Regions from separate parts of the Nonomuraea sp. NPDC049625 genome, predicted to be linked through region 1. Evidence: riboswitches for the same ligand, from Rfam matches in the RefSeq annotation. Region 1 holds a riboswitch; the other holds the start of a gene.
What was found. Region 1 has a riboswitch for cyclic di-AMP ahead of AB0J87_RS08535 (C40 family peptidase). Riboswitches for the same ligand answer to the same signal wherever they lie in the genome.

Region 1 (10,049 bases):
CACGGCGGAGACGACCAGCATCGCGGCCGCCGCGCAGACCGCCGCGATCCCGCCGATCGGCCAGTCCCGGCTCGTCAGGAAGCGCAGGAGACCGGCCACCACGCCGGCGACGATCGCCAGCGACTTGACCGCCGAGGCCAGGAGGCTCCGCCCCGCCAGCCGCCGCCAGCCCTCGTCAGGAAAGGGGTCGTCGTTCACGTGGCGTCCCCCGGCGTGGCCTGGGTGAGGGCGGTGAGGCGTTCGGCCAGCTCGGCCGCCACCGCGTGGTCCAGCGCCTCGATCTTGATGGCCCCCGCCGAGGAGGCCGTGGTCACCGTGACGTCAGCCAGCCCGAACAATCGCTGCACCGGCCCCCGCGCGGTGTCGACCCGCTGGATCCGCGACATCGGCGCCACCCGCCAGGTGTGGGTCAGCCACCCCTTGCGGGTGTAGACCGCCTGGTCGGTGACCTCCCAGCGCTCCACCCGGTAGGTGGCCCGCGGCGCCAGGACGGCCAGCGCCACGCAGCCCGCCGCGAAGAGCGCCACGCACGCCCCCAGCCAGACCGGCCGCGAGGTGAGGATCCAGTACGCCGCCACCGCGGCGGCGGCCACGGGCACCAACAGGATCAGCCCCTGCACCGTCCACCAGGCGACCGCCCGCGGATCGGCCTGGTTGCGCGGCGGCCGCAGCCCGGCCGGCGTGCCCGCGTTCACCTGCCGCTCTCCGCGTTCTTGCCCGAGTCGACCACGGCCAGCAGCACGAACCCGAGCACGCCGATCACGATGGCCGCGAACACCTCGTAGCCCTCCAGGAACGGCAGCCGGTTGACCACGAGCAGGTCGTGCGCCCACCGCCACCAACCGAACAGGGTGTTCAGCAGGCCGCCCACTCCCTGCACGAGCAGCAGCCAGCCGAGCAGCGTCAGCACCATTTTCATGGTCCCCAGCGTCGTCCACGGGTCACGGGGGCCGCGTCGGCCGTAGGTCTCGCGCGGCAGCTACTTTGGTCGCTGTCGCCGTACCCTCGACGGGGCCTAATCTCGATGAACGTGACGCACGAATACCGGTGGGCGCTGCCGTCGGTGCTGCTCGGCGACGGCAGGGAGGGCGGCCGGGTGCGCCGCTCGACCCGCGACTGGATCGTCGACATCGCCATGTTTCTGCTCGCGTGCGGCATCACGGTCATGACCCTGCCGGAGCTCCAGGACGAGCCGGAGCCGCTGCAGCTGCTGGAGCAGGTGGTGGGCGCGCTGTCGTGCGTGGCGGTGTGGCTGCGGCGGCGCTGGCCGGTGGGGTTCGCGCTGGTGGCCACCCTGCTCTCGTCCTATCTGGAGCTCGCCGGCGGGGCCTCGGTCGTCGGGCTGTTCACCGTGGCGGTGCACCGGCCGTTCAAGGTCTCCGGCCCGGTCGTGCTGTTCTCCCTGGTCACGCTCGTGCCGTTCATCCTGCTGCGGTACCAGACCGACGCGGAGCGCGGCGAGATGGTGGCCCTGTCCCTGTCGCTGGTGCTGACCACGTTCGCGTGGGGCATCGTGGTCAGAGCCCGGCGGCAGCTCATCTGGTCGCTCAGGCAGCGGGCCGACAGCGCCGCGGAGGAGGCCAAGCGGCTCGAACGCGAGCGCATCGCCCGGGAGATGCACGACGTGCTGGCGCACCGCATCTCCATGCTCAGCCTGCACGCCGGCGCGCTGGAGTTCCGGCCGGACGCGCCCGCCGAGGAGATCGCCAGGGCGGCCGGGGCGATCAGGACCAACGCCCACCTGGCCTTGCAGGACCTGCGCGAGGTCATCGGCGTGCTGCGCCACGCGGGGCCGGGCGGCGACGACGACCCGGTGCCCGACCGGCCGCAGCCCACGCTCGCCGATCTGCCCACGCTGGTCGAGGAGTGCCGCCACGCGGGCATGGACGTCCGGCTCGACCTGCGTGCCGGCGGCGACGCGCCGGAAGGGCTCGGCCGCAACGTCTACCGCATCGTCCAGGAGGCGCTCACGAACGCGCGCAAGCACGCGGGCGGGGCGCCCGTGGCGGTCGCCGTCTCGGGCACGCGGGGCGAGGGGCTGTCGGCGGAGGTGCGCAATCCCGTGGGGGTGCGCCACGTCCCGTACATCCCGGGTGCCGGGGCCGGGCTCATCGGGCTGACCGAACGCGCCGAGCTGGCGGGCGGGCGGCTGGAGCACGGCGCGACGCAGGACGGCGAGTTCGTGGTGCGCGCGTGGCTACCCTGGCCGGTGGAGACGACTCGGGAGGACGCATGATCAGGCTGCTGATCGTCGACGACGACGCGATGGTGCGTGCCGGGCTGTCGATGATCCTGGGCGGCGCCGAGGACATCGTGATCGTGGCCGAGGCCGGTGACGGGTCCGAGGTGCCGCCGCTGGTGGCCGAGCACCGGCCCGACGTGGTGCTGATGGACATCCGCATGCCCGGCGTCGACGGGCTCACCGCCACCGAGGCGCTGCGCGGCACGTCCGCGCCGCCCGAGGTGGTGGTGCTGACCACGTTCCACGCCGACGCGCAGGTGCTGCGGGCGCTGCGGGCGGGGGCCGCGGGGTTCCTGCTGAAGGACATCGCGCCTGGCGACCTGGTGCAGGCCATCAGGAAGGTGGCCGCGGGCGAGCCGATCCTGTCGCCCGCGGTGACGCGGCAGCTCATCACGCACGTGTCCGACGGCGTTGCGGGAGACCGTACCTCACGGGCGAGGAAGCTGCTCGGCCGGCTCAGCGAGCGGGAGCGGGAGGTGGCGCTGGCCGTGGGGCAGGGCAGGTCCAACGCCGAGATCGCGCGGGAGCTCTACATGAGCGTGCCCACGGTCAAGGCGCACGTCTCGCGCATCCTGTCCAAGCTCGACCTCAACAACCGGGTCCAGGTCGCGCTGCTGGTCTACGACGCCGGCACGTAGTCAGCGGGCAAGGAGCTCCTCGATCGTGGCCCGGTGCAGCACCAGGTCGTCGGGGTCGTCGGGCCGGGGCTGCTCGCCGAAGTGGATCCGGCGCTGCCACACCCTGGCCATGACGATGCCGTGCCGGAGCGCCGCGTACATCTCGTAGAAGTCCATGTCGCGAGGCTCGTACCCCGTGATTTCCCGATATTTCCTGCAAACGTCTTCGCTGCGCATGAAGTCGGGCATGCCAGGAAAGCCTGCGGAGACCGTGATGTCCTGGAAGAAGCGGTGGAGGAAGATCATCCAGGACAGGTCCAGCTCGGGCGGCCCCACCGCGGCCATCTCCCAGTCGAGCACCGCGACCGGGGTGAAGTCCCTGAACATCATGTTCCCGATCCTGGCGTCGCCCCAGCACAGCACGTCCGGCCCGGGCTCCCGCGGCCAGTGCGACTCGAGCCACCGGAAGGCCCGGTCCAGCACCGGGATCGGCCACTCGCCGTGGGCCCACTGGTAATAGCCCCGCTGCGCCTCGACGTGCGCGCGCAACCCGGCGGCCCCGAACGGGGCGAGCTCCGCGGGCGTGAACTCCGCCCGGTGCAGCGCCGCCAGGACCGCCACACCGGCGTCCTGCAGCCTGCGCTGGTCCGCGGGCGCCGCGTCGAGCAGCCAGCTCCCGAACGTGTACGGCATCACGTCCGGCGGCACGTCGCCGTCCTCGCGCTCCATGACGAGGAACGGCGTGCCCAGGTGTTCCGGGTCCGGCTCGAACCAGAGGGCCCTGGGCGCTGGGATCCCAGCTTTCTGCCTGGCCAGGCGCATGATCTCGAACTGCGCCCGAAGATCGTACGAGGGGAACACGGGAACGGCTTCTACCGCAGGTGCGAGCCTGGCTACGCAGCGCGTTCGCCCTTCGCCCCAGGTCGCGGTGAAGAACAGGGTCTCGCTGGACATGCCGTTCTCGGCGGGTCTGGACACTTCGGACACCGAGGCGCTCGCCCCGACCCTCCCGCGCAGCCAGCGGGCCAGGCTGTCGCGCAGTTCCACCAGGTCACGGGTGGAGGTGCGGATCTCTTCTGCCATGGTCGGCCTCCTGGGTGAACACCCGTCCCGGCTCAGTCGTACATCCCCAACCAAGCGCTTGTCTAGACAGAGGTGGCCGTTACGGTCAGGTACGCGGCAGCCGTACCCTTGTCTGAAAGGGCATGTCACGAAGGGACAAGTGGGATGAGTTCAGCGGGTGAAGGCCTGTCTCGCCCGCTTCCCGAGCAGGTGCGGCTCAATGTCGTCGATCTGGCGTCCCAGGTCCTCGGGACGATGCCCGCTGCCTCCATACCGCCGCCCCTTCGCGGGATCGCCAAGTTCGACCCCCGAAAACGCGCCAAACTCGGCAGCGCGCCCATCGCGGCGCAGCTCGAGAACGACAAGAAGTTCCGCGAGCTGGTGGCCGAATCGGTGGAGGCCGGCTGGCCCGAATTGGTGGCGTCCCTGGCCGAGGGAAATGTCCCACCGGCCGCCGACCCCGTGCTCGTGGCCGCGGCCGCCTACCTCACCCGACCGCCCGGCTGGGCGGAGATGATCGAGGTCGCCCGTACGGACCTGGTGCAGTCGGCCGTGGCGGCCGAGGGATCGGAGCGCGAGGAGGTCGTCAACCGGCTCCGCGAGCAGCTCGCCGCGCAGAAGACCGCCGCCAAGGAGGAGGCCGACCGGCTGCGCGAGCAGATCAGGGCGGCCCGGGCGGAAAATTCTGATTTGAGGCGCAAGCTCCACGACGCCCGCGAGCGGGCCAAGGCCGCGGTGCAGCGGGCCGAGGAGATGGAGCACGCGGCGGAGGACGCCAGGTCGGCCGCCACGGTCGCGGGCACCGCGGGCGAGTCCGAGCTGCGGCGGCTGCGTGAGCGGCTGGCCGACGTGGAGAAGCAGCTGGAGGCCTCGCGCCGGGCCGCCCGCGAGGGCAGGAGCATCGAGGACGCCCGCATCCGGGTGCTGCTCGACGCGCTGCAGGACGCCTCGGCCGGGCTGCGCAGGGAGCTCGCCCTGCCCACGATGATCAGCCGGCCCGCCGACTCGGTCGCCGCGGTCACCGGCGAGCGGCCCGGCGTCCGGGGGGTGCCCGCGCGGGCGCTGGCCGACGACGACCCGCAGCTCCTCGACCAGCTCCTGGCCCTGCCGCAGGTCCACCTGATCATTGACGGCTACAACGTGACCAAGACCGGCTACGGCACGCTCACCCTCGCCGACCAGCGCACCCGGCTCATGACCGGGCTCGGCGGACTGGTGGCGCAGACGAGGGTCGAGGTCACCGTCGTGTTCGACGGGGCCGAGCTCAATTCCCCGGTGCAGGTCGTGGCGCCGCGCGGGGTGCGGGTGCTGTTCAGCCAGCCGGGGGAGATCGCCGACGATCTGATCCGCCAGCTCGTACGCGCCGAGCCGCCCGGCCGGGCCATGGCCGTGGTGTCGTCGGACCGCGAGGTGGCCGAGTCCGTCAGGCGGATGGGAGCCAGACCCGTTCCGTCTGGCTTGCTGCTGCGCAGGCTGGGCCGGGCCTAGATTACCTGCACCCCTTACGTGCGGATTTGCCGCGCCGTGCCAGGGATATTACGAATTGGGCGGATAACGTGTGACCTCACCCGCCACTTCTGTACTATTCGCCCCAGATATCATCCCTGGGAGGCGACACAGTGAGGTTTGGCAGGGTGCCGGTGGCCGCGGGTCTCGCGTTCGGGCTGGTCCTGTCTCCCATGGGAGCCGCCGTCGCTGATCCCCGGCCCACCCTCGGGCAGGCCAAGGCCAAGCTCGACAAGCTCAATGACAAGGCCGACAAGGTCGTCGACCGCTTCAACACGGCCACCGAGCGGTACAAGGCCGCCAAGGGCGCCTACACCAAGCTGAACGACCGCTACAAGACCAAGCTGGCGACGGTCGCGGACCTGCGCGCCCAGGTGATCGGCATGGCCGTCGACAGCTACAAGCTCGGCACCGACGTGACCTCCCTGCCCGGCCTGGTGAGCGCGGACCGCCCCGACGACTTCCTGATGAGCCTGGCGCTGGCCGGGCAGCTCTCGCGGGAGCGGGCGGAGAAGCTGGCCGCGTTCGACCGGGAGAACCGCGGGCTGAAGGTCGAACGCGACAAGGCGGAAGAGGCGCTGGAGGCGGCCGACCGGGAACGGGACGGGGTCGAGAAGGAGCGTTCGGAGATCATGAAGCTGATCTCCGAGCAGAAGAAGCTCCTGAAGAAGCTGGGCGCCTACAACCCCGGCAACCCGAACAGCGTCGGCATCCAGTACACGGGCCCGGCCTCGGGCAACGCCGCCGCCGTCCTGCGCTTCGCCTTCGCCCAGGTGGGCAAGCCGTACGTGTTCGGCGGGACGGGACCGGGCGGCTGGGACTGCTCCGGCCTGACCCAGGCGGCGTGGCGCGCCGCGGGCGTGTCACTGCCGCGCACGACCTGGCAGCAGTGGGCCTGGGGCGCGAGCCGCAAGGTCTCACTGAGCGCCCTCCAGCCGGGGGACCTCATCTTCAGCTCGAGCTTGGGTCACGTCAGTATCTACGCCGGCGACGGGAAAATCGTTCACGCGCCGCAGACGGGCGACGTGGTCAAGGTCGTCAAACTCTCGGCGTACGGCGGCCGCCTCGTGGGCGCCATCCGCCCGTAGCTACGACGCCGGATCGTTGATCCCAGCAGCCGAACGAGGTTCGGCTGATGGGCGATGGGAACGATCCAGCGCGCCTGACGAGTCGCAACAAGTGTGACAAACGCGACATTTGGGGCCTGACAAACGGGCGCGAAAACAAATGTGAGCAGCGTCACATTTCGGTAACGGAACCTGGTGTTCCAGCAGGGATTTCCCTCCTTACTGACTCCACTATCTGATCTTTACAAGCGGTGTTCCGCTTTGCCGATCCTTGACCCTTCGGCGTAGCTTCTGGCGACGTCGCGGTGAACAAGCCATGTCCCCCGCGAACCCGCACCGGTCTTTCCCGGTGTGAGACAGATAAAGATCCGCTGGTCAACCGCCCAAATGTCCCCATATCAACACATTGGTCGGGACGGTTGGCCTGCCGAATCCGTGCAGCCAGGAGGCACGGAGCCGGGGACCCAGCGATCCCAGTTCCCCAGGGATCAGGGGGTGAATCGGCGCGCACATCGCGCCGTAGGGCGACTTCCAGGCCCGAATCCGTCAGCTAACCCGGTAGGCATTCGTGGAAGAGTCAAGGAGAAATCCTGTCTACCTCCCTGCATAACCCCCGTCTGTCCCGCATTGCCCTGAGTGGCGTAGCGCTCACGATGACCGTGACGGCCGGAGGTGCGATCCTCCATGCCCCAACGGCTCAGGCGGCCACGACCGATTCGGCTTCGACGACCAAGGCGGCCGCAACCGCCGGAACCTCGAAGACGACCTCGGCCGCGGCGCTGAGGGCGGCCAAGGTCGCCCGTCAGAAGGCGAAGGCCCGCAAGGCCGTCGTCGTGGCCAAGAACCAGGTCGGTGACCCATACCGGTACGGAGGCACAGGCCCTGGTTCGTTCGACTGCTCCGGCCTCGTCCAGTACGCCTGGAAGAAGGCCGGGGTGAAGCTCCCACGCGTGGCGGCCAGCCAGTTCGCCCGCACCAGGAACAAGGTCTCGTGGCGGAACCTCCGGCCCGGCGACCTGATGTTCTTCAGGGGGCTCGGCCACGTGGGCATGTACGTCGGCAAGGGCAAGATGGTCCACTCGCCTCGGACAGGCGAACGGGTACGCATCGACAAGCTGAGTGAATGGCGGCGGGCGTCGTTCGTCGGCGCTGTTCGTCCCGGCATGTGAAGAAGCCCCGCCCGGCTCCTCCGGGCGGGGCTCTCCCATTGTCACTTTCATTTTTTTACGGCGGAGCACGGGCGGCACCACCCGCCGCACCTGGCTGAGGGCCTCCAGGAAGACGCCCGCTGACCCGCACAACGCACCCACCGCCACGGCACCCCCTCAAAACAGCCACCCCACCCACTCACCCGCACCGCCCGCCTTACGGCTCCCCGCCTCACGGGGCCCCGCCTCACGGCCTCGCGCACGTGGCCCCACAGCCGCCCAACCCTCGGCCCCTCGGCCCCACGACGTCACGGCCCCACGACGTCACGGCCCCACGACGTCACGGCCCCAGGACGTCACGGCCTCACGACCCTCAGCCCCACGACCCTCGGCTTCATGACCTCGGGTCACGGCTCACGGGCCAGGCTCCCCGTCCGGTGGCGCGCGGTGTGCGGTCCTTTGGCGCGCAGCCACCGCATGCGGTGCGGGTGGACAGCTCTCACGGGCGCGCGGTTCGGGGTGCGGAGTGGCCGGTCATGGGTCGGCGGCGGCTACGATCGGGCATCGTGTCAGGGCAGGTGAGTCGGCGGGCTGCGATCGTCTCCGTCCTGCTTCTCGCCGTCGCCCCCGCCAGCGCCCCCACCCCCGATTCCCCCATCCTTCCCGCCGGAGTCCGCGGGCTGTGGGGTGACGGCGAGGTCGTGGTCCGCGGGGCGCGATCCGTGGTCGTCGGCCGGCATACCGCACCCGCCGAGCTCGGCGACATCGCACGGAGGGCTGATCGGGCGGGGCAGCGGGTGTCGGCCGTGCTCGGAAGGTCAGTACGACCGCTCGTAGTCGTTCCCTCGTCCGCCGCCGAGGCGGCCGGGCTGGCCGGGGTGGGGCGGGTCGACGGGTTGGCGGCGGTGGCCGATCGCGGGCGTGTGATCATCGTCCCCGAGTTCTTCGCCAAGCTGAACTCCACCGGCAAGGACGTCGTACTCACCCACGAGCTCACCCACGTCGTCGCCGGCACCGACCGCCTGCCCCCATGGCTCTATGAGGGGTTCGCCGACTACGTCGGCTACCGCGACTCCGGGCTCCCTGTGAGTACCGCGGCCGCCGAGCTCGCCGCCGAGGTGCGGGCCGGGAGGCTGCCGAGGGAATTGCCCGGACCTGCGGCTTTCGCGGCTGACGGGCGGGACTCCGTCCGGCTCGCCCGGGCGTACCAGGAGGCTTGGCTGGCGTGTCGCTTCCTGGCTGACCGGTTCGGTGAGAGGACGCTGGTGAGGCTCTACCGTGACGCCCGCGCGGGCGGCGTAGACCGAGCACTCGCCGCGCTCGGCCTCTCCGCGGCCACGCTGACGGCACGGTGGCGCGACTACGTGCGAGACCAGCTCGCGTGAGGGGGAGGCAGATGAGCGAACGGCGAAACGTGGACGACGCGTCGCAAGAGGCGTCGAAGGAGGGTGAGGAGGCCGGAGGCACCGCGGCTCTGAGTGGCGAGGCGCGCGGTCACGGTGAGAGCGCGTCAGTAAAGGGGGAGGGCGTCAGCCCGGTGTCCGGGGGTGGCGCGTCCGCGAAAGGGGAGAGCCCGGGGCTGGTGTCCGGGGGTGGCGCGCCCGTGAAAGAGGAGAGCCCGGGGCTGGTGTCCGGGGGCGGCGCGCCCGTGAAAGGGGAGAGCGCGGGGCCGGTGGCCGGCGGTGGTGTGTTCGTGAAGGAGGAGAGCGGCGGCGGAAGGCGGGGGCATGGTGAGGGTGTGTCCGTGAACGGGGGAGGGCCACCGGAGTCCGACGGCGAGCGCCGGCTGAGGCGGCAGGCGGCGGTGGCGGCCGTGCTGCTCGGCCTGGTGATCGCGGCCGTGGCCGCCTTCAGCACCCCCTGGCACCTCCTGACCTCCGGACCACCCGACCCGGCCCGCGACTTCACCGCCGCGCAGATCGCCAGGTCCGAGGCGTTCGACGCGGCCAGCACCCTGCCCGCCTACCTCTCGCTGGCCCTCACGCTGATCATCGCCGGGCTGCTCGTCGCCACCCCGCTCGGCGTGAAGCTGGTGGCGTGGCTCAAAGGCTCCTGGTGGGTCCGCGTGGTGCTGGGCGTCGTGGTCATCACCCTCTTCACCCAGCTGATCAAGCTGCCGATCGCCATCTGGGGCGAGACGCTGCTGCGCAGTTACGGCCTGTCCATCCAGACCTGGGGGTCCTGGGGAAGCGACCGGCTGAAGAACATCGGCGTCGACGCGTTCATGCTCAGCCTGATGCTGCTGGTGCTCGTGGCGCTGGCCCGCAAGTTCAGGCGGTGGTGGATCCCGGCCGCCGTGGGCGCGTTCGCGCTGACGGTGCTGGCGTCGTTCGTCTACCCGGTGGTGTTCGAGCCGCTGTTCAACGACTTCACGACCATGCAGCAGGGCCAGCTCCGCACCGAGCTC
Region 2 (10,049 bases), on a different contig from region 1:
ATGCGCACTTGCCGCCCTCGTCCTCGTCGCGGTTGTCCAGGTCGTAGAGCCGGCCCTTGACGGTGACCTCGTTCGACTCGCCGTCCTCGTCCCAGCTGACGCCGATCCAGCCCTGCGACTTCGCCAGGCCGTTCTTGGAGTAGACGGGGCTCCAGTAGTCGGAGTAGTCGTCGTCGTGGTTCGCGGCGCCGGCCGTGGCGGCGTTGGCGGCGGAAGGCAGCGACAGGGCCAGAGCGCTGGTGGCGGCGACGGCGAGGAAGCCTGTCGCGATCTTCTTCAACATCTTCTCTCCTTGAGCTCCCCTTGGACCGGCTCCCTACCGGTTCCCCCCTGAGCTCGTGAGACATTGATAGAAGAGGGCTCTTGCAGCGGTCCTGCAGCGTGCCGACGAACCCTTGCAGGTCGCCATATCCCCTACCCTTTGTTCTTGTGAGCGACGAACTTCCCGAGCAGATGCGCATCCGGAGGGAGAAGCTCGACCGCCTTCGCAGCGAAGGCGTCGACCCTTACCCGGTGAATTTCCCCCGTACGGCCACCAACGCCGAGGTCCGGGAGAAATACCAGGGCCTGGAGCCCGACACCGCCACCGGCGACACGGTCGCGGTCGCGGGGCGCGTCATGCTCAACCGCGTGGGTGGCAAGCTCTGCTTCGCCACGCTCCGCGACGGCGGCGCCGATCTGCAGGTCATGATCTCGCTCGACAAGGTGGGCGAGGACTCGCTGGCCGCGTGGAAGCGCGACGTCGACCTGGGCGACCACGTGGGCGTGACCGGCGAGGTCATCACCTCGCGGCGCGGCGAGCTGTCCATCCTCGCCGACAGCTGGCAGATCACCGCCAAGTGCCTGCGTCCGCTGCCGGAGAAGCACGTCGGGCTCACCGACCCGGAGGCGCGCGTCCGCCAGCGCTACGTCGACCTCATCGTCAACGACGAGTCGCGGAAGATGGCCCGCCTGCGCAGCGCCACGGTGCGCGCCGTGCGCGACTTCTGGCACGAGGAGGGCTACCTCGAGGTCGAGACGCCCATGCTGCAGCCCATCCACGGCGGCGCGGCGGCCCGGCCCTTCAAGACCCACATCAACGCCTACGACATGGAGCTCTACCTTCGCATCGCGATCGAGCTCTACCTCAAGCGGCTCGTGGTCGGGGGCATCGAGAAGGTCTTCGAGATCAACCGCAACTTCCGCAACGAAGGCGCCGACTCCACGCACAACCCCGAGTTCACGATGCTCGAGGCCTACGGCACCTACCTCGACTACAACGACATGGCCGACCTGACCCAGCGGATGTACCAGAAGGCCGTGGTGGCCGCCCTGGACACCACGGTGGTCGTCCATGACGGGGTGGAGGTCGACCTCGGGATCGCCCGGTGGCCGCGCATCACCCTGTACGGCGCGGTGTCGGAGGCCGTGGGCGAGGAGATCACCACCGCGACCGGCCTGGAGGAGCTCCGCAAGATCGCCGATCGGCGCGAGATCCACTGGGACCCGAAGTGGGGCCAGGGCAAGCTGGTGCAGGAGCTCTTCGAGGCGCTGGTGGAGCACACGCTCGTCCAGCCCACGTTCGTGATGGACTACCCGCTGGAGACCTCGCCCCTGACCCGCCAGCACCGGGAAAACCCGCTGCTGACCGAGAAGTGGGACCTGATCGGCTTCGGCACGGAGCTGGGCACGGCCTACTCCGAGCTGATCGACCCGATCGAGCAGCGCCGCCGCCTGGTGGAGCAGTCCCTCCTGGCCGCCGGGGGCGACCTCGAGGCGATGCAGCTGGACGAGGACTTCCTGCAGGCCCTCGAGTACGCGATGCCGCCCACGGGGGGCATGGGCGCGGGGATCGACCGGATGATCATGGCCTTCACCGGCAAGAACATCCGCGAGACCATCCTGTTCCCGCTGGTCAAGCCCACCCACTGACCCGCGTCCCGCCGCCGTCGTAGAGCGCCCGCCCGGGGCGCTCTACCCTCTCCTGGTAAGCAGCGATCGGGAAGGGGCGCGCGGATGGCCACGAAGACGGCGGCGGAGCAGCGGGACGAGGCCAGACAGGTCTTCGACGCGTACTTCGCCGAATGCCCCTCCAGGAAGCTGCTCGACACCCTCAGCGACAAATGGGTCACCCTCCTGCTGACCGCGCTGGCGCAGGGCCCGCGCCGCTACAGCGACCTGTCCAGGCGCATCGCGGGCGTCAGCCAGAAGATGCTCACGCAGACCCTGCGCGGCTTGGAGCGTGACGGCCTGGTCTCGCGCACGCTCACCCCTTCTGTGCCGGTACGGGTGGACTACGCGCTCACCCCGCTGGGCGAGAGCCTGATGCCGTTGGTGGCCGCGATCAAGAGCTGGGCCGAGGCGCACATGGAGGACGTCGAGGCCGCCAGGGACCGCTACGACGCCGCCGGCACCTGAGCGATCATCGCCGTCGCGAATCCGGCTTCCGGGCCGCCCGGTTTCCGATCCGAAGCCGCTTGTAAGCATCGCGTCAAGGCCGCGGAGGCGCGGGTCAGGGAGCGTCCGTGGTGCCCCGGCCACCCCTGTGATCCCGCCGGGCACGCGCACCCGGAAACGAGGCCGCCCGGCCCGGCGGTCAGAGCAGAACGCCCGCCACCCGGCGGGCCGCCGACCTGAACCCGCGGCGGCAATTGCCATGGCGGATTGATCCAATTGCCTTAATCAACTGCCTGACCTGGGTTGTCGGATCATGTGGGAGCGCAGCACAAAGCGAGCGATTGGTGGCTTCCCGTGCGCCGGAAAGATCGCGTCACGGACGCGTGTCCCGCGATAACGCGGGTATCGATCATGCGGAATATCCATGGCGAACTGATCGAAAACCGGAACGCTGGTCAGGGCCATTCCGGAAGCCCCAATGTGATCACTCTACGTTCTGACATATCGCGAGTGCGTCATATATAGCGGATCATGTCAATAGCGCTCGTCAAGTGCGGCGATTGTCATGCTTGACGACCTTTCCACGATGCGTTTACCGTCTGCGAGGAGCGGCTTTGGCCCGTCTGTGAGGTCCAAGTTCTGCTGTTGGGGGGAGGGCTCCCGATGGATGTGCTCACTGAAGGCGTTGAGCTCAGCCATGCTGATTTGGCGCTGCTGGCGGAGTTGGCCAAGGGAGTCACGGTCGATCGGGTTGGGCGGCGGCTGGATATCAGCGGGCGCACGGTACGACGAAGATTGCGCGGCATCTGCGACCGCATAGGCGTGGCCACGGCGATCGAGGCCGTGGCCTGGGCAGCCCGCCGCCAGCTGATCTAGCCGCGGCGGACCGCCGGGGTGCGGGCTCAGTCGGCGATGCGCACCGCGCCGGCGAACGGCCGCCTCGCGATCGACGCGATCCGTACGACGTCACCGGTCTGCGGGGCGTGCACCATCATGCCGCCGCCGATGTAGATGCCCACGTGGTGCAGGTCGCTGTAGAAGAACACCAGGTCGCCCGGCCGGAGTTCCTCGCGCGAGACGTGCCGGCCGGCCGTCCACTGGTCGCCGGTGTAGTGCGGCAGCGAGATGCCCACCCGCTGGAACGCCGCCATGACGAGCCCGGAGCAGTCGTACGAGCCGGGGCCCTCGGCGCCCCAGACGTACGGCTTGAGCTGCTGCGTGAGCGCCCACCGCGCGGCCTCAGCGGCCTTCCCCGAGCCCGGGATCGGCAGGTTGACGCGCACGGCCCGCGTGCCGGGGCGCCCGGCCTCGCCCAGGGCCCGCCTGAACAGGCTGCTCTCGACCTTCGTCACCAGCTTGGTGATCTTGCTGCGCTTGGCCTCGAGGTCCGTGACGAGCTTCTGGACCTCGTCGATGCGGGCCGTGGCGCTCTCCTTGGCGCGGGTGGCCGTGTCCATCGCCTTGGTGAGCTGGTTGATCTCCTCGCCCTGCTCGGTCTGCAGCGCGTACGAGGTCGCGGCGCGGTTGAGGAAGCCCTCGGGGTCGTCGGAGGTGGCGAAGGCGAGGGTCTTCAGACCGCCCGTGATGTAGGCGTTCTGGGCCAGCGCGACGGCTTTCGAGCGCTTGGCGGCGAGATCCGTCTCGCTGCTCGTCAGCGTCTTCTCCGCGGCCTCGGCGGCCTTCTTGGCGGTCTTGAGCTTCTCCCGCTGGCCGTTGTACTGCTCGCTCAGCGTCTCGATGTCGGTGTGCAACTTCGTGGCCTGGTCGGCGAGCTCTTTCAGCGAGGGCTCGGGATCCGCGGACGCCGAACCGACGGGGATGGCGAACAGCAGCGCGGCGACTGTGAGACTCACCACACCTACGCGGCGTGGTCGCCGGGCCCGTTCCGGAGGGCGGGCGTGCTTGCCCGCCGACTTCCCCCCACCGCTGAGCGTGGGCTTCACCAACCAGCTCCTCTCGTCGACGCCTACCGGGTTAGCTGACGGGTTCGGGCCGGAGCAGCCCTACCGAAAGACTCGGATTCACCCCGTGGTGGCGTCGGAGGTCGCCACCGGCGGTTCCCCGGCTTCTCTTGCGAGAATTGGGCGTGCCTCCCGCGCGACACGCGGGAAACATTGTCGCTGGACACTAATGCACTCCGGGTTCGTGCTCAACCAGAACTGCCAAGTCTGTAGAGGTTTCACAACCGAAGGGTCACAAGGTGATCTCGTGGGCACCCGTGCAGAAGAGGCCCTACGCCCTATTTGTCCGCGCCTTCGGCGGGTGCGAGCTGGCCGCGCGGTCCCGTGCCGATCTGACCACAAGATGTAACAAGATGGGCCGAGACATGGGAGTTAGGGCTGAGCCGTAATGAGATCTGTACCCTGGAGAACCATGGAGCAGGTGGCCGAGCTGACAGTGCCCGAGACCGCGGTGGTGGTCCGGCGTGCCCGCACGCCCGACGTGCGCATGGTCAGACGCCTGGTGGACACCTACGCGGGGGCGGGGCCGAGGCTCCTGGAGAAGGCCACGGTGACGCTGTACGAGGACGTACAGGAGTTCTGGGTGGCCGAGCGAGGCGGGCAGGTCGTCGGCTGCGGCGCGCTCCACGTGCTCTGGGAGGACCTCGCCGAGGTCCGCACGGTGGCGGTGGATCCCGAGTGCCGGGGGATGGGCGTCGGCCACCGGATCGTCTCCGCGCTGATCCAGCAGGCTAAGGATTTGGGTCTGCGACGTGTATTCTGTCTTACTTTTGAGGTCGACTTCTTCGCGCGACTCGGGTTCCGCCCGATTCAGGGCACGCCGGTCTCACCTGAGGTCTACGCCGAACTGCTGGCCTCGTACGACGAGGGTGTTGCCGAGTTTTTGGATCTTGAACACGTCAAGCCGAACACGCTGGGAAACACCCGCATGCTGCTCCACCTGACATCGGGTGACGTGGACCTTGACCAGATGGAAAGGTGATTGTTGATACCTATGTCGATACGTTGGGCAGCACAGGCATGTGTCCTGACACGTGCCACATGCGCACTCGAAGCGAGGTGACACGGTGAGCACCGGACAGCCGCCGTATCCACAGGACGAATCCGGAGACAACTCTGCGCCTCCCTATTACGGGCAGCAGAACCAGGGCCGCCACCCCGGCGAGCCCGACCCGGACGCGACTGTGATCGGCTACCGGGCGGACGACGCCTATGGGCAGCAGCCCCCGTACGGTCAGCAGGGCTATGGCCAGCAACAGCAGTACGGACAGCAACAGCAGTACGGTCAGCAACCCCAGTACGGACAGCAGCAGTACGGCCAGCAACCCCAGTACGGCCAGCAGCAGCAGTCCCAGCCTGACTACGGCCAGCAGGCCCAGTCCCAGCAGGGCTACGGGCAGCAGGGCTATGGCCAGCAGCAGCAGTCCCAGGCGGACTACGGCCAGCAGCAGTACGGCCAGCAGGGCTACGGCCAGCAGCCGCAGTCGGGTCAGCAGGGCTACGGCCAGCAGTACGGCCAGCAGCAGCAGTCCCAGCCCGGCTACGGCCAGCAGGCCCAGTCCCAGCCGGGCTACGGCCAGCAGCCGCAGTCGGGCCAGCAGAGCTACGGCCAGCAGTACGGCCAGCAACCCCAGTCGCAGCCGGACTACGGCCAGCAGCAGTACGGCCAGCAGCCGCAGTCCCAGCCGGACTACGGCCAGCAGCAGTACGGGCAGCAGCCCCAGTCGCAGCCCGATTACGGCCAGCAGCAGTACGGCCAGCAGGGCTACGGCCAGCAGCAGCAGTCCCAGCCCGGCTACGCACAGCAGGGCTACGGCGACCAGCAGTACGGCCAGCAGCAGTACGGGCAGCAGGGTTACGGGCAGGCGCAGCAGTACGGCCAGCCCGGCTACGGCCAGGCCTACGGCCAGCCCGGGCCCGTGGGCGTGCAGCCGCCCGGCGCGCCGGCACCGCTGGCGGAGTGGTGGCAGCGCCTGGTGGCGAGGCTCATCGACGGAGTCATCCTCTTCATCGTGAACCTCGTCATCAGCGCCATCCTGACGGCGATCCTCGTGGCCAGCTACGTCTCGAGCAGCGGCAGCAGCAGCGGCTTCTTCTCGAGCTTGGTCGTGGGCATCCTGATAACGATCATCGTGACCGTCATATGGGTCCTCTACGACTTCTTCCTGCTGAAGGCGAAGGGGCAGACTGTCGGCAAGATGGTCATGGGCATCAAGGTCGTCCCCGTGGGCCAGGGCATACCGCCTGGCGGCCTGCCGACCGACGTGGCGCTCAAGCGCGCCGGCGTCACCTGGGGCGGCTATGTGCTCGGCGCCCTCCCGCTGAGCTTCATCGGCACGCTGCTCGCCTACGCGGCCGTGGGCGTCAACGGCGCCTCCCAGCTCTGGGACAAGCCGCTGCAGCAGACGTTCGCGGACAAGTTCGCGAACACCGTGGTGGTGAAGATCAAGTAGTCCAAGCGTCAGGTAAAAGCAGGGGCCGGCTTCGCGTCGGCCCCTGTTTTGTGTGCACAGGCCGTACCAAAATGGGGAACCTGAGCCGCTGATGACGCGAGGTGGGGGTTATGGCCGGGTCGCCGCCGCGGGCGGACGCGCCGCCCGCGGAATGGTGGGAACGGCTCGCCGCCCGGGCGATTGAGGCGTTCGTCTTCGGGGTGCTCTATTACATTCTGTTCATCGCGCTGTGGGGCGTCTTCCGGACTGTAGGGATGCTGGAGGCGTTCGAGGGCCGGCTGCCCGGTGTGTTCGCGTGGCTGGCGGCGGGGCTGGCTTATACCGGCTACGACTGGTGGGCTCATTACCGGCGCGGCAGGACGTTCGGCAAGGCGATCATGGGGATTCGCCTGGCGCCGCCCCACGTGGCCTCCAGAGCGCTGCTCAAACGGGCCCTGGTCTATCCGGGCCCCGTCATGCTGATGGGCATTCCCGTGGCCAATCTGGTGGCCGGAATGCTCCTGTTCTGCGTGGGGCTGCTCATCCTGATCGACAAGCCCCTGGAACGCGGGCCGCATGACAGGCTGGCCGGAACGCGTGTGGTAAAAGATCTTCGCTGACCCATCCCGTGCCTGGCAGGAAGCCAATTCCAAAAATTTTCTCTTGATCCGGTAAGGAGCCTGGAGAGACTGGCATTAGGCTATGGGGCATCCGGGTCGCCGGAGTTGGTGCCCTGCGAGGCGCAGGGCATCTGTGCGCCGCTATGGTCGGGTGCGAACGGTAGTCACCTGGCGCGTCGTGAGGGCCGCAACGCCCCTCCTGGGCGCGCTCCCATCCGCAAAATGCGCCCCTGAAACCCCGCAAGCCGTGGAGGCGAGGACGAATGGAAGCCCTAACAGACGTATTGTCAGCGCTCATCCCCCCGGCGGTGGTCGGGGGTGCCTTCATCTTTGGCGTAGTGAAGTTGGTCCGGTCCGAGGCCCTGGGAGGCCGCCGAAACCGCGAGGATCCGGTCGACGGGCAGAACTGATCGGCCAGTCAGCCGAATCCCCGCTGCGCTGAATTGTCTCCACGCCTTTCCGGGTATATGTTTGGGCAGGCGAATGAAACAATGCTCCGCGAAAGGATTGCGTAGATGGCCAAGCAGATCCAGGAGATTCTCATCGATGACCTCGATGGGGGCGAGGCCAATGAGACGGTCAGCTTCGCTATTGACGGCTCGTCCTATGAGATTGACCTCAGCGACCTTAACGCGAAGAAGCTGAGGGACGCGCTCACGCCTTTCGTGCAGCATGCGCGCAGGGCAGGCGCCGTCACCGCACGTCGCCGCGGTCGCGGCGGCAGCAGGGCGATGAGCCGCGAGAAGAGCTCGGAGATCCGGCAGTGGGCCAAGGCTCACGGCCTGCCGGTCAGCGAGCGCGGGCGGATCGCCTCCACGGTCGTCGAGAAGTACGAAGCGGCCCACTGAGCAAGCCGACGATCGACCATGCGCTTATGCCGTTCGCTTAGGACCCCGGCGGCCGCCATAAGCGCATGATCGTTATCCGGGCCGGAACTCGAAAGCCGGACCGCCCGGACTGTGATCTTCTGTGTGCACATATGCGGGCGTTTTGGCTGCGTGTTCGGCTTCGCCCGTGGCGCTGTTTCACCGGCGGTCGTCCACATATGTGGCGGCGTCGTAGTCGCGCGCCGAAAGCCGTGTGAGGCGGCCATACCTCATTCAACGTACGCTCGCGTCCGTACGTCACGATCGATCTCCGCGCTCATGGAACGCGCCATGACGGAAAACCCGGCGCCGTATAGCCCGGAGGCGATCTACGGGGCGGCGGCGGGTGTATACGGGTGATCTCACTGAGCGTAAACCCGCGACCGGCGCGAAGGTAAAGCGGTGCCGGGCTGGATGCGCGGCGGCGGGCAATACCGCGGGCGCCCGGATCCCCGCCGGCGGGCAAAACCCGCGAACCCGAGCAGGGCTCGGACAATCCCCGTTCCCCGGCATCTGCACACAATGCCGTGCCTTCTCAACTGCGCGGAAGTGCCGCGAATCCGGGGCGCCGAGCGAGACGTGGTCTCATCATGCGAGATGAAGTTGGTAACCGGGCTGACCGGATGCAAGATTCCCTTGGTGTGCCGCCCGTGCCGCGTTGTGCTCAGGGCGTAGAGCGGTCGTTTGGACGGCGGCCCTCCGCTACGTAGGATGATTACGTAACGATACGGACGCGGCATCTGAGATGTGCGGGCGAAGTGGCGCCCCAACGCTGACTCCGCCCCGGCGCGTCCGATGGCCGATCCGTGTGTACCGCGTGCGCCGCAGAGGGCAATTTTTTGACGCTTCCGCGAAGCGTCCTAAACATCGTTCGCTTGCGGCGTATCGGGAACACGTCACCCCCGAACAGTAGTTGGATGGAGGGTGAACGCCCTGCTCCCGGGGAACGTCTCTGCTATAGAGCGTGTCAGTGGCAGTGGGCACGGTTCGCCGAGCCAGGGCTAGCATGCGGGATGACGGGCCCGGATTTACCGGACCTGACTGACCGCTCTGTGAGGAGCGACGAGATGTTCGAGAGGTTCACCGACCGAGCGAGGCGTGTTGTCGTCTTGGCCCAAGAAGAGGCCAGGATGCTCAACCACAACTACATCGGCACTGAGCACATACTTCTTGGTTTGATCCACGAAGGTGAGGGCGTGGCCGCCAAGGCTCTGGAGAGCCTCGGGATCAGCCTTGAGGGTGTGCGCCAGCAGGTCGAGGAGATCATCGGCCAGGGCCAGTCGGCTCCGTCGGGGCACATTCCGTTCACCCCGCGGGCCAAGAAGGTCCTCGAGCTGTCGCTCCGTGAGGCTTTGCAGCTGGGCCACAACTACATCGGCACCGAGCACATCCTGCTCGGGCTCATCCGCGAGGGTGAGGGTGTGGCCGCCCAGGTGCTGGTCAAGCTTGGGGCTGATCTCAACCGTGTCCGGCAGCAGGTCATCCAGTTGCTCCACGGTTACCAGGGCAAGGAGCCGGCCGCGGCAGGCGGCCCGCAGGAGTCGGCCCCGTCGACCTCTTTGGTGCTCGACCAGTTCGGCCGCAACCTGACCCAGGCGGCCCGCGAGGGCAAGCTGGATCCGGTCATCGGCCGCGAGAAGGAGATCGAGCGGGTCATGCAGGTCCTCTCCCGGAGGACCAAGAACAACCCGGTTCTCATCGGCGAGCCCGGCGTCGGCAAGACCGCCGTCGTCGAGGGCCTGTCGCAGAAGATCGTCAGGGGCGAGGTGCCCGAGACGCTGAAGGACAAGCAGC

Region 2: it holds a riboswitch for cyclic di-AMP, as region 1 does, so the genes downstream of both, AB0J87_RS46375 (C40 family peptidase) here and AB0J87_RS08535 (C40 family peptidase) in region 1, are expected to answer to the same signal.

What each region holds. Positions count from the first base shown of each region.
Region 1 is NZ_JBFAOQ010000002.1:246,372-256,420, forward strand. Features, by position in the region: gene AB0J87_RS08495 (PH domain-containing protein) at 1-198, opposite strand, end outside; gene AB0J87_RS08500 (PH domain-containing protein) at 195-695, opposite strand; gene AB0J87_RS08505 (hypothetical protein) at 692-919, opposite strand; gene AB0J87_RS08510 (histidine kinase) at 1,025-2,236, shown strand; gene AB0J87_RS08515 (response regulator transcription factor) at 2,233-2,880, shown strand; gene AB0J87_RS08520 (phosphotransferase family protein) at 2,881-3,942, opposite strand; gene AB0J87_RS08525 (NYN domain-containing protein) at 4,087-5,409, shown strand; gene AB0J87_RS08530 (NlpC/P60 family protein) at 5,541-6,515, shown strand; cyclic di-AMP (ydaO/yuaA leader) riboswitch at 6,910-7,074, shown strand; gene AB0J87_RS08535 (C40 family peptidase) at 7,148-7,663, shown strand; gene AB0J87_RS08540 (hypothetical protein) at 8,221-9,027, shown strand; gene AB0J87_RS08545 (M48 family metalloprotease) at 9,039-10,049, shown strand, end outside.
Region 2 is NZ_JBFAOQ010000015.1:58,727-68,775, forward strand. Features, by position in the region: gene AB0J87_RS46355 (hypothetical protein) at 1-283, opposite strand, end outside; gene lysX (bifunctional lysylphosphatidylglycerol synthetase/lysine--tRNA ligase LysX) at 430-1,911, shown strand; gene AB0J87_RS46365 (helix-turn-helix domain-containing protein) at 1,996-2,397, shown strand; gene AB0J87_RS46370 (LuxR C-terminal-related transcriptional regulator) at 3,040-3,252, shown strand; gene AB0J87_RS46375 (C40 family peptidase) at 3,279-4,229, opposite strand; cyclic di-AMP (ydaO/yuaA leader) riboswitch at 4,325-4,473, opposite strand; gene AB0J87_RS46380 (amino-acid N-acetyltransferase) at 4,750-5,319, shown strand; gene AB0J87_RS46385 (RDD family protein) at 5,405-6,790, shown strand; gene AB0J87_RS46390 (RDD family protein) at 6,901-7,389, shown strand; gene AB0J87_RS46395 (Lsr2 family protein) at 7,905-8,237, shown strand; gene AB0J87_RS46400 (ATP-dependent Clp protease ATP-binding subunit) at 9,323-10,049, shown strand, end outside.